3 regions of the Breoghania sp. JC706 genome follow, and region 1 is predicted to be linked to each of the others. Evidence: riboswitches for the same ligand, from Rfam matches in the RefSeq annotation. Region 1 holds a riboswitch; each other region holds the start of a gene.
What was found. A riboswitch is a leader RNA that binds a small molecule or an ion and turns the genes downstream of it on or off. The one in region 1 is predicted to bind thiamine pyrophosphate.

Region 1 (3,268 bases):
CGTCCAGCAGGAGGTCGGCGCTCTCGCCGGTCGTGCCGTGGCCACCCTTGAGGAGCACGGCGGCGGGCCCGAAGGCCTTCAGTTCCACGGCCTGCGCCTGCATTTCCTCCCGCGTTTCAGCGAGCGGCGCACCGAGCACCCGCGCCGCCTCCTGCAGGTTTGGAGTGATCACGTCGACGATCGGGAAAAGCCGCTTCACCAGGAAATCGACCGCATCATCCGCGATCAGCGGATCGCCCGAGGCCGCCACCATGACCGGATCGAGAACGACGTTCTTCACCGCCCAGCGCTCAAGCCCCGAAGCCACGACCTCGATGGTGTCGGTGCGCGACAGCATGCCGATCTTGGTGGCCTTGACGTCGAGATCGGAATAGATGGCATCGATCTGCGCGGTAACGAAATCCGGCGGCACATCGTGGATGCCGGAAACGCGGCGCGTGTTCTGCGCCGTCAGCGCGGCGATGACGCTCGCGCCGTAGACACCCAGAGCCGAAAACGTCTTCAGATCCGCCTGGGTGCCCGCTCCGCCGCCGGAGTCCGACCCGGCTATCGTTACCGCGATTGCCGTCATGGGGTTTTCCCGCTCCCTGTTTTCAGTCCACCGTTTCCGCGACGAGATCCGCCGCGTCGACGTTCTCCCGCATGATATCGAGCCGGTCGCGAAGATCGTCCACGTCAAGCCCGTGCAGCGCATCGACGAGCGCACCGGCAAAGCCGCCCGGTCCGGCGGCGCGCTCTGCGGCGATCTCGCCGGCAACATTGACGATGGAGACGCCGGCAGCGGCCGCGACCAGCGGATCCGGCTCGACGGCGAGTGCAGCGGTGGCGACAGCCGTCACAGCCCGCCCCATGGCAGGCACGCGGGCCATCATCTCGTGACCGTTTGCAAGCGCGTACTGCCGCATCCCGTCGCTGACCGTGTCCACGACGCCGCTCAGGATGACCGTCATGCGTTGCGCCTTCGCGAAGCCCGCAATCGAATCGGTCGGCGGCAGCAAGACCAGGAGTTCGGAAACGTTGGCGCGCAGGATGCGCGGTTGCCGCCTCAGGAGCCGCACCGCCAGTTCGCGGCGCGCGGACGCGCGGTCGATGGCGACGGGGGCGAGAACCCAGGGGATGCCGGCGACATCGGCGCCCTCGATGGCCCGTTCGACGGTCTTTGCCGTCATTGTCTCCGTGGCACCGAGATCGACGAGGAGTGCATCGGCGCTGGCCGCGAAATCGCGCACCTCTTCCGGCGCGCCGCCCATGGTGGGAACGGCCCCCATCGCCAGGAGAAGTTCGGCCGTGCGCTCCTGCGCCAGCGAGCCGGTCAGGCAGTGGATGCGCGGCCCGATGAGCCGAAGCCGCTTCAACACCGAGGAAATGCGCGCCGACAGCGGCAGGTGATCGCCGGCGAGGCGACCGGCGGCGCTCATGTCCGCGTCGCCATCCTCTTCGCACCAGCCGTCGTTGGGCCCAAGGCGGGCAGACGCGCCCACGTCGCTTGCGCTCGAAACGGATTTCGGGCTTTTGAATGATGTGGATTGGTGCCCTGTACGGGCTGTGCTGATCGTTCTCTTCATTCCAATTCCCTCCGCCGGCATGATCCGGTTCAGGTTCGAGGGGTTGGCGCTAAGCCTCTCAGCCCTTGTCGGGCACCCCCATTGGATGAATTAACACCTAGTAGGAACGGCAGGCCATGACAAGGGCGACGGTACACCGCTGTGCGTCCTCGCACGGCAAGCTTGCCCCAGGCAGTGCAATCCGTTTGATTGGGGCGAATTCGCTTCACGCCCACCCGGAGACATTCATGATCCCCTTCTTCGTGCTTATCAAATGCGACCTTGGAAAATCTTACGAGGTGGCCAACGAACTCGCCGATGCCGAGATCGCTTCGGAGATCTATTCCACCGCCGGAGACTACGACCTGCTGGCGAAGTTCTACGTGGAGAACGGCACGGATATCGGCCAGTTCGTGAACCAGAAGGTCCACTCCATCAGCCACATCCAGGACACGAAGACGATCCTCACCTTCAAGGCGTTCTGATAAAGGGCAAGGCACTCCGGCGCATCTGGCCGCCGCACGCGGACGTGAAGCCCGCGAACGGCGGCCGTTTTTGCGAATCAGACCTTCGGATCGCCGATAGGCGGCATCCGCTTTACCCGCCTTCGCTCACACCTTGCCCGGCGTCGAGGCGCGGCGGGCGCGGGTGCGGTCGATGCCGAGGCGGTGTTCGCGGTAGAGGACGAACAACCCGGCCGCGATGACGACCGCGGAACCGACGATGACGAGCGGTCCCGGAACTTCGGCGAACATCAGCCAGCCGAGCGCGGTGGCCCAGATGATGGTGGTGTAGTCGAAGGGCGCGATCGTCGAGGCGTCGGCAAAGCGATAGCTCGTCGTCATCAGGATCTGCCCCAGCCCGCCGAGAAGCCCGATCGCGATCATCACCAGCCATTGCTCCGCATTCGGCATCACCCAGGCCTGGCTCGGCCAGAGGAGCCCGAGCGGGATCGTCGCCAGCGCGATGACCGAGGAGGAGGCGGAAAACCACACGACGATGGTGGAGGACCGCTCCGACGTGATCAGCTTGCGCACGATGATCGCCGCCCCCGCCATGAACAGCGTCGCGGTCAGTGCCAGGCTGGCACCGACGGCGGTGCCGTGGTCGAGGTGGCTGTTGCCGAGGTTCGGCGACAGGATGATGATCACACCGACGAAACCGACGCCGACCGCGCTCCAGCGGTAGATGCCCACCACCTCGCTCAGCAGGAACACCGCCATGACGACGGTGAGAAGCGGCGCGGCATAGCCGATCGCCGTGGCATCGGGCAGCGGAATGAAGGCGAGCGCCGCGAAATTGAGCCCCATCGCCGACACGCCGACAATGGCGCGCAGGAAATGGCCCAGCGGCCGCTGCGTCTTGAGCGCCAGGGGCAGCTGGCCCTGGAAAGCCATCATCAAGAGCACCGGAACCATGCCGATGAAGTTGCGTGCAAAGACGACTTCTCCGGTCGGCACCTCGTCGATGACCAGCTTGATCAGCGCCGACATCACGGTGAACACGATGGTGGAAAGGATCTTGAGGACGATGCCGAGCATGGGTCGGCGCTGCGTTTCGTATACAGGCGTCGGCGACGCACCGGAAGACATCTAGAACTGCTGCTTTCAGGCCACGGAAGCGGTGGCGGTCGGAGGGAAGGCGCCAACAGGCGTCAGGTCTGGAAGCGGTCGCCGCCAGGGCGACCGGTCCCGGTTCTCGAGCCTCCTGCCCTCAGGCTCTCA
Region 2 (3,268 bases), on a different contig from region 1:
GCGCTCGGCCGTCCCCCCCTCACTCCTCCGCACAAACCCCCGCCACCGTCGCGCCCACCACCTCCACCGCATCCTTCGGCGCCAGCATCACCATCAGCCCGCGTTTGCCGCCGTTGATGACGACTTCCTCGTGCGCCATCGCCGCTTCCTCGATCACGGTCGGGTGGCGCTTTCGCTGGCCGAAGGGGCTGATGCCGCCCTTGTGGTAGCCGGTCAGCCGTTCCGCCTTGGCCGTGTCCATCATCGCGGCCGACTTGCCGCCCAGCGCCGCCGCTATCCTTTTCATCGACAGGCTGGCATTCGACGGGATGACCGCGCAGGCAGGCCGCCCGTCCACCTCGATCATCAGCGTCTTCAGAACGCGTTCCGGCGGCAGGCCCACGGCCTCTGCCGCGTGCAGGCCGATCTGGTGCTGGCCGGCCACAAAATCGTATTCGTGCGTGCGAAAGGCGACCTTCGCCTTTTTCAGCATCTGGGTTGCGGGGGTGCCGGTGCTCAACGGTTCGTCTTCCTGTTCGTGTTGTCGTTCATGTCCCGGATGATCCAGGTCATCACCACCTCCACCACATGGGCCTGTTCGGCCTCGCTCAGCGGCCGGCCTTTCTCGATCCCGTGCCACTTCATCAGGCAACCCCGGCAGCAGGTGGCCGTTGCGTGCTGGGCAACGAAGACCGGGTGGCCCCGCATCGGCGTCTGCTTGCCGTCGTTGGCGGGCCTGGCCGGGGCAAGGCGCTTTTCGATGAAATCGGCGGCATGGCGCGCGATTGTCTCGCGGCCCTTCGCCCGCGCATAGGCGCGGTCCTTCGCGTTCAGCGTGAAGCGGGAGCGGAAGGTGGAGCGCGACAGCCGGTCGAACAGGCTGGCAATGTCGGCTTGCGTCGTTGAGGAGGGATCCATCGTCAGTGTGTCCGGAGAGGGGCTTGTCCGGTGTCGGCGCCCGGGGCCGCCTTCCCGGCAAGGCGCGCATCGGGGCCTGACCGGTTCTGTTTAGAATAGCGCAGCGCGGGAGGCCAGCCCCAATTCCCGCCCGCGCCGGCGCGGGCGTCCGCAGGGGGTGTCCGTCGTTTTCCCCTTCTGCCCCTTGCCCTTGCGCCGCGTTGGCCTAAACTCCGGTGCGACTCAACGGGGTGCCGTCCCGTCCCGCGCAACGTTTCGCGCCTGCCACGGGGCCGGCTGAGAGGCATTCGCCAACCCGTCGAACCTGATCCGGATCATGCCGGCGGAGGGATTGAGGGCAAGCGTCGGGCAGGGCTATTTGCGGCCCACGTCGCGCGCGTTCCCCTCCCGGAAGATCCATCCGCCGGAAAAGCCCACGGGGAAAGACCAGATGACAGACACCGCTCTGCCGACCCTCGACGAAGCCGGCCGCCTGCGCGATGCGGTGCGCAGCCAGGGGCCGCTCGTCCAGAACATCACCAACTATGTCGCCATGACGCTTTCGGCCAACGTGCTGCTGGCCGCCGGCGCCTCGCCCGCGATGGTGCACGCGGAAGAGGAGGTGGCCGATTTCGTCAAGATCGCCTCCGCCCTCGTCGTCAACATCGGCACGCTGTCGCCCTCCTGGGTCTCCGCCATGGTCATCGCGGCCGAAGCGGCAGGGGAAGGCGGCAAGCCCTGGGTGCTCGATCCGGTGGGCTGTGGCGCCACCCCCTACCGCACAGAGACGGCGCGCAGGCTCGCCTCCCTGAAGCCCGCCGTCATCCGCGGTAACGCGTCCGAAATCATCGCGCTCGCCGGCGCATCGGGCGCGGCACCCAAGGGGGTGGACAGCGCGGTCTCCTCGCAGGCCGCCGTCGGGCCGGGCCGCGCGCTCGCCCAGGCGACCGGCGCGGTCATCGCGATTACCGGCGAGGTCGATTTCGTGGTCGATGCCACCCGCACCGCTGCGATCGAGGGCGGCGACGAGCTGATGCCGCTGTCCACCGGCGTCGGCTGCGCGCTGAGCGGGCTTGTCGGCGCCTATGCGGCGGTCACGCCCGATCCCTTCGCGGCCGCCGTGGCCGCGCTCGCGGTCTACGGCGCGGCCGGCAGCATCGCCGCGCGCGGTTCAGGCGGCCCCGGCGACATTCCCGCAAGACTGTGCAACGCACTCCACCGGATGGACGGCGAGGACCTGCGCGCCAACGCCACGATCCGCCCCGCCTGAGGCGTCACGTCTGAGCCCTCACGCCCGAGCCTTCCCGTACCCCAGCCTCAAGGTATCGCCATGCCCCGTCCCGCCTTCGATCTCTCGCTCTATCTCGTCACCGACACGCCGCAATGCGGGGCGCGCGGGGTGGTGGAAACGGCGGCGGCGGCGGCACGCGGCGGGGCGACGCTCGTGCAGCTGCGCGATCCTTTCGCCAAGACGCGGGAACTGGTCGAGCTTGCCCGCGCGCTGAAGGCGGCGCTGGAACCGTTTTCCGTGCCGCTCGTCATCAACGACCGCATCGACGTGGCGCTCGCCTCGAAGGCGCCGGGCGTCCACATCGGGCAGAAGGACATGACCCCGCGCGATGCCCGCGCGCTCATCGGTCCCGATGTCTTTCTGGGCCTATCCGTCGGCTCGCTGGAGGAACTGGCGGCTTCCGATCTCGGCGCGATCGATTATGTCGGCATCGGCCCCTATCGCGGCACCGCCACGAAGACGGACGCCGGCAACGCCATCGGCCTGTCCGGCTTCAAGACGGTGCGCGAGAAGATCGACCTGCCGGCGGTCGCCATCGGCGGCATCAAGGCGGAACATGTGGGCGAGCTGATCGCGGCGGGGGCGGACGGGGTCGCCGTCGTCTCCGCCATCTGCATGGCCGACGATCCGCAGGCCGCGACCGCCGAACTCGCCGGCCGCATCGCCGAGGCCCGCGCCCGGGCGTAGGAGGCGGGTTCCGCCCGAAAAGGGAAGGGGGATACCGTCAGTCGATGCCGTTCGCCCGCTGCAAGGCCCGCACATAGGCGATGATCGGGCGCACCTCTTCCTGGGTGATCTGCGTCTGGGCGGGCATGTCGCCGAAGCGCCAGTGGTGGGCGCGCACGCCGCGCTGCGCGGCCATGTAGAACGACATGTCGCCGTGGTGGGAGGGCTTGTAGATCGGGTTCAGGAACGGCGGCCCCTGATCGGTGCCCGTGGCGTTCTCGCCGTGGCAGGCGGCGCAATTGTCGTTGAACAGCTTCCTGCCCGCGCTCTGGTAGGCGCTCAGCTGCGGAATGACGGGATCCGCCGCGACCGCGCGCCCGCCTGCCTCGCCACCGGATCCCCCGCCAAGGGTCAGCCATGCCCCGACCAGTCCCA
Region 3 (3,268 bases), on a different contig from region 1:
CGGAAAGAAGCGCCGGCGTCAGCGCGAAGTTGACGTTGATCATCTCCACGTCGTCCTCCGACAGGCCGACTGTACCGAGCATGGTCGACAGGATCGCGTCCTCAAAGCCCGAGATCGAGAAGCCGATCTTCTTGCCCTTGAGATCCTCAAGCGATTTCACCGGCCCGCTTTTCAGCGCGATCACCGTGTTGAGCGGGGTGGAGATCAGCGTCCCGATGCGCCTGACCGGCAGCCCCTCCTGCACCTGCTCGTAAAGCGTCGGCTGGTAGGAGACCGCGATATCGCCCTGCCCGGCGGCCACGAGACGCGGCGGGGCGGACGGGTCAGCCGGCGTCACCAGTTCCACGTCCAGCCCCTCGGCTTCGAAATATCCGCCCTCCTTGGCCACCACCAGCGGGCCATGGTCGGCATTGACGTACCAGTCGAGCAGCACGGTCAGCTTGTCGGCGGCCTGTGCCGCCCCCCCGGCGAAGGCGGCGGCGAAGGCCAGCGCGGCGAAAGTCGCTTTCATCGATTTCAGCATATGAGGTCTCCTCTCTTTCAATTTTCCCGGTCCGGCCTTCTCAGGCCTGTTCGGATTGCCAGGGCGTCATCGCCCGGGTCGTCTTGTCGACGATCGTGCGAAGAAGAAGCGCCATCGCGGCGAGCAGCACGAGCGCCGCGAACACCATGTCGGCCTGCGCGCGGGCATTCGCCTGCAGCATGACGAAGCCTAACCCTTGCGAGGAGCCGACCCATTCCCCCACGATCGCCCCGATGGGTGCGAAGACGGCGGCGACCCTCAGGCCGGAGCCCAGCGCGGGCAGCGCGGCGGGCACGCGGATCAGCATCAGCGTCTGCCAGGGCGTGGCGCGCACGAGCTTGGCGTAGTCGAGAAGGTCGGGGTCGGTGCGGCGCAGCCCGTCGTAGAAGGCGGAGGTGACGGGAAAGAAGATGATCAGGCTCGCCATGACGATCTTGGAGGCAAGCCCGAAGCCGAACCACAGCACCAAAAGCGGCGCGATGGCAAAGACCGGCAGCGCCTGGCTGACCACCACGACCGGCAGCAGGTAGCGCCGCGCCAGCGGCAGTACCGAAAGCGTCAGCGCCAGCACGACCCCGCCGACGACGCCGAAGACGAGCCCCAGCACCGTCTCGTAGGCCGTGATGCCGGCCTGGTGGAACAGGAAGTCGGCGCGCGCGACCAGCACCTCGGCCACCCGGGAGGGCGGAGGCAGCATGTAGGAGGGCAGCCTCAGGCCGCGCACGGCCAGTTCCCACGCCCCCATGAGCAGGACAGCGGTTACAAGCCCGCGCACGATACGCCGTTGGAATTCAGACATGATCTTCCTTGAGCCGGAGGACCTCAGGCGGTTGCGATTGCCCAGGCGCGGGAAACGGCAGGACCGGGAAAACGGCACACCGCATGGCCCGCCGGTTGCCGGTGTCAATCGACGCCTTGCGAAGGATCAGGAAACCGGAAGGGCGAAATACCGCCCTGCTTGCCACCCCAGTGAGTGTGCCAATGAACAATCCGACGGGCACACCGTTCTCCCGCAACCGGGCGGCATGTCCGAGCTGGGCGCCATACCGGAGTACGGCAGTCTTGAAATCGGTCTGCCGCGCTCTTGCGCAGCATGCAGATGAAACATGGGATCTCCCCGTCCTTGACACCAAAGACCATGGAGACCCGGGAAAATAGGGCTCAGGTTTCCGTCCCTTCGCCGGCATGACCCGGATCAGGTTCGAAGGGTTCGGCCCCTGCCCTCCCGCACTTGTAGCGGATCGGAACTGGCCATCTCAGTTCGCGTTCGCGAACACCCCTCGGAAGTAATGTCAGTGTGGGGCGGTTCGCATGGCAATGCAAGGGGGGCGGCGCGGAGGCCCCTCATGGCAGGCCGAGGCACTCACGACGGGAGCGGCCCTAGCTCTTCGTCCAGGCATCCAGTGCGGTCTGGACGACGCGGTCGCCGGGCGAGCCCTTTTCCAGCGTCAGGATGGCGCGCTTGCCGGTCTCGTAGAGGATCGGAATGTCGATCCAGCCGCGGTCGCGCAGAAGCGCGATGTTGCGTTCCCGCTCGTCCGGAATGGAAGAGAGCGCCACCCAGAAGAAGCCGTCCGCGACACGGACCGAGGCCCCGCGCAGCGCATCGCCGCGCGCCTCCTCGGTGGTCTTCATGATCAGCCCCGGCACCGACGAGATCCCCTTGCCGGCGAAATCCTTCGGCAGGTTGAACTTCAGCTCGATGAGGTGGCTCGCCGGCAGCGTCTTGTCCTGGTTGGGACGGATCGTCAGTTCCACCGCCACGTCACGGCCCGGAATGGTGATCTGGGCCTTGATGACCGTGTCCGACTTGCTCCCGCCGGCCGGCGTTTCCTGCGCCGTCGACCACAGCACCCGGCCCTGCTCGGCCGAGCCGCCGGAACTGGCGTCCGCGCTTTCCTCGTAAAGAATCGCGCGCTGGGCGACCGGCGTCGCCTGCGAGGCGGAAGCCGGAGCCTGGGTATCGGAATTCGCCGCCGCCGGCGCGGTCGCGGCCGCGCTATTGTCCGGCTCGCCGGCCTGGGTCGCGTCCGGCTCGTCGACGGAGGTTTCCGGCTCGCCGCCCTGCGGGGCGACCGTCACCCCATCCTCGGCCGGCGGCACCACACGCGTCGTCGTCACCGCGCGCGCATCGGGCGCGGCCGGCGACCCGTCGTCGTTGAGAAGCCGGGCCGTGTCCTTGCCGCCCTCCGAAGAGGCGGGCTCGTCCGTGCCGGAGGCCGTGTCGCTCGCCTGCGGCGTGTCCGACCCGGAAAACATCGCCAGAATGGAATCGCGCTGGGTGTAGACCACGCTCACCAGCCCGATGAAGACGACGATGGCCACCACCGCCGCGCCGATCATCGGCAGCCGCGAGGGCCGAAGGTCGCGATCGGAATAGCGCGGCATGGTCGAGGCGGTCGGATCCTGCGCGCCGCGCGTCATGGCATCGAGGTCGGAAATCGCATCCCGTCCCCGTCTACCGTTTTCGGGGCCGCCGTTTTGGGGACCACCGTTGCCCGACTTGCCGTTGCCGCGCGGCTCGGTACCCTGTTCCGGCGCCTCCGCCGCGCCGCCGTTGCCGTTGCGCGCCGGCTTCGGTCCCGTCTCGGGTTCATCGTCGAAAATGTCGTCGGCCGCAGGCGGCGTCGGCTCGATCCGTTCCCGCCCGCCCGCATGGCCACCAGCGCGCTCACTTGCGCTCTCACCGGCAGGCGGCTTGGTTGCGGCCGTCTTGCCGCCGTTGCCGACGGGACGTTCCGCTGC

Region 2: it holds a riboswitch for thiamine pyrophosphate, as region 1 does, so the genes downstream of both, thiM (hydroxyethylthiazole kinase) here and V2L18_RS01390 (hydroxyethylthiazole kinase) in region 1, are expected to answer to the same signal.
Region 3: it holds a riboswitch for thiamine pyrophosphate, as region 1 does, so the genes downstream of both, V2L18_RS07615 (ABC transporter permease) here and V2L18_RS01390 (hydroxyethylthiazole kinase) in region 1, are expected to answer to the same signal.

The regions. Positions count from the first base shown of each region.
Region 1 is NZ_JBANCG010000001.1:317,571-320,838, reverse strand. Features, by position in the region: gene thiD (bifunctional hydroxymethylpyrimidine kinase/phosphomethylpyrimidine kinase) at 1-571, opposite strand, end outside; gene V2L18_RS01390 (hydroxyethylthiazole kinase) at 594-1,418, opposite strand; TPP riboswitch at 1,555-1,655, opposite strand; gene V2L18_RS01385 (Lrp/AsnC ligand binding domain-containing protein) at 1,793-2,029, shown strand; gene V2L18_RS01380 (DMT family transporter) at 2,156-3,085, opposite strand.
Region 2 is NZ_JBANCG010000006.1:265,749-269,016, forward strand. Features, by position in the region: gene ybaK (Cys-tRNA(Pro) deacylase) at 20-499, opposite strand; gene V2L18_RS14350 (DUF4186 domain-containing protein) at 496-897, opposite strand; TPP riboswitch at 1,114-1,245, shown strand; gene thiM (hydroxyethylthiazole kinase) at 1,328-2,146, shown strand; gene thiE (thiamine phosphate synthase) at 2,207-2,854, shown strand; gene V2L18_RS14365 (cytochrome c) at 2,892-3,268, opposite strand, start outside.
Region 3 is NZ_JBANCG010000003.1:380,156-383,423, reverse strand. Features, by position in the region: gene V2L18_RS07620 (ABC transporter substrate-binding protein) at 1-511, opposite strand, end outside; gene V2L18_RS07615 (ABC transporter permease) at 564-1,322, opposite strand; TPP riboswitch at 1,679-1,814, opposite strand; gene V2L18_RS07610 (hypothetical protein) at 1,904-3,268, opposite strand, start outside.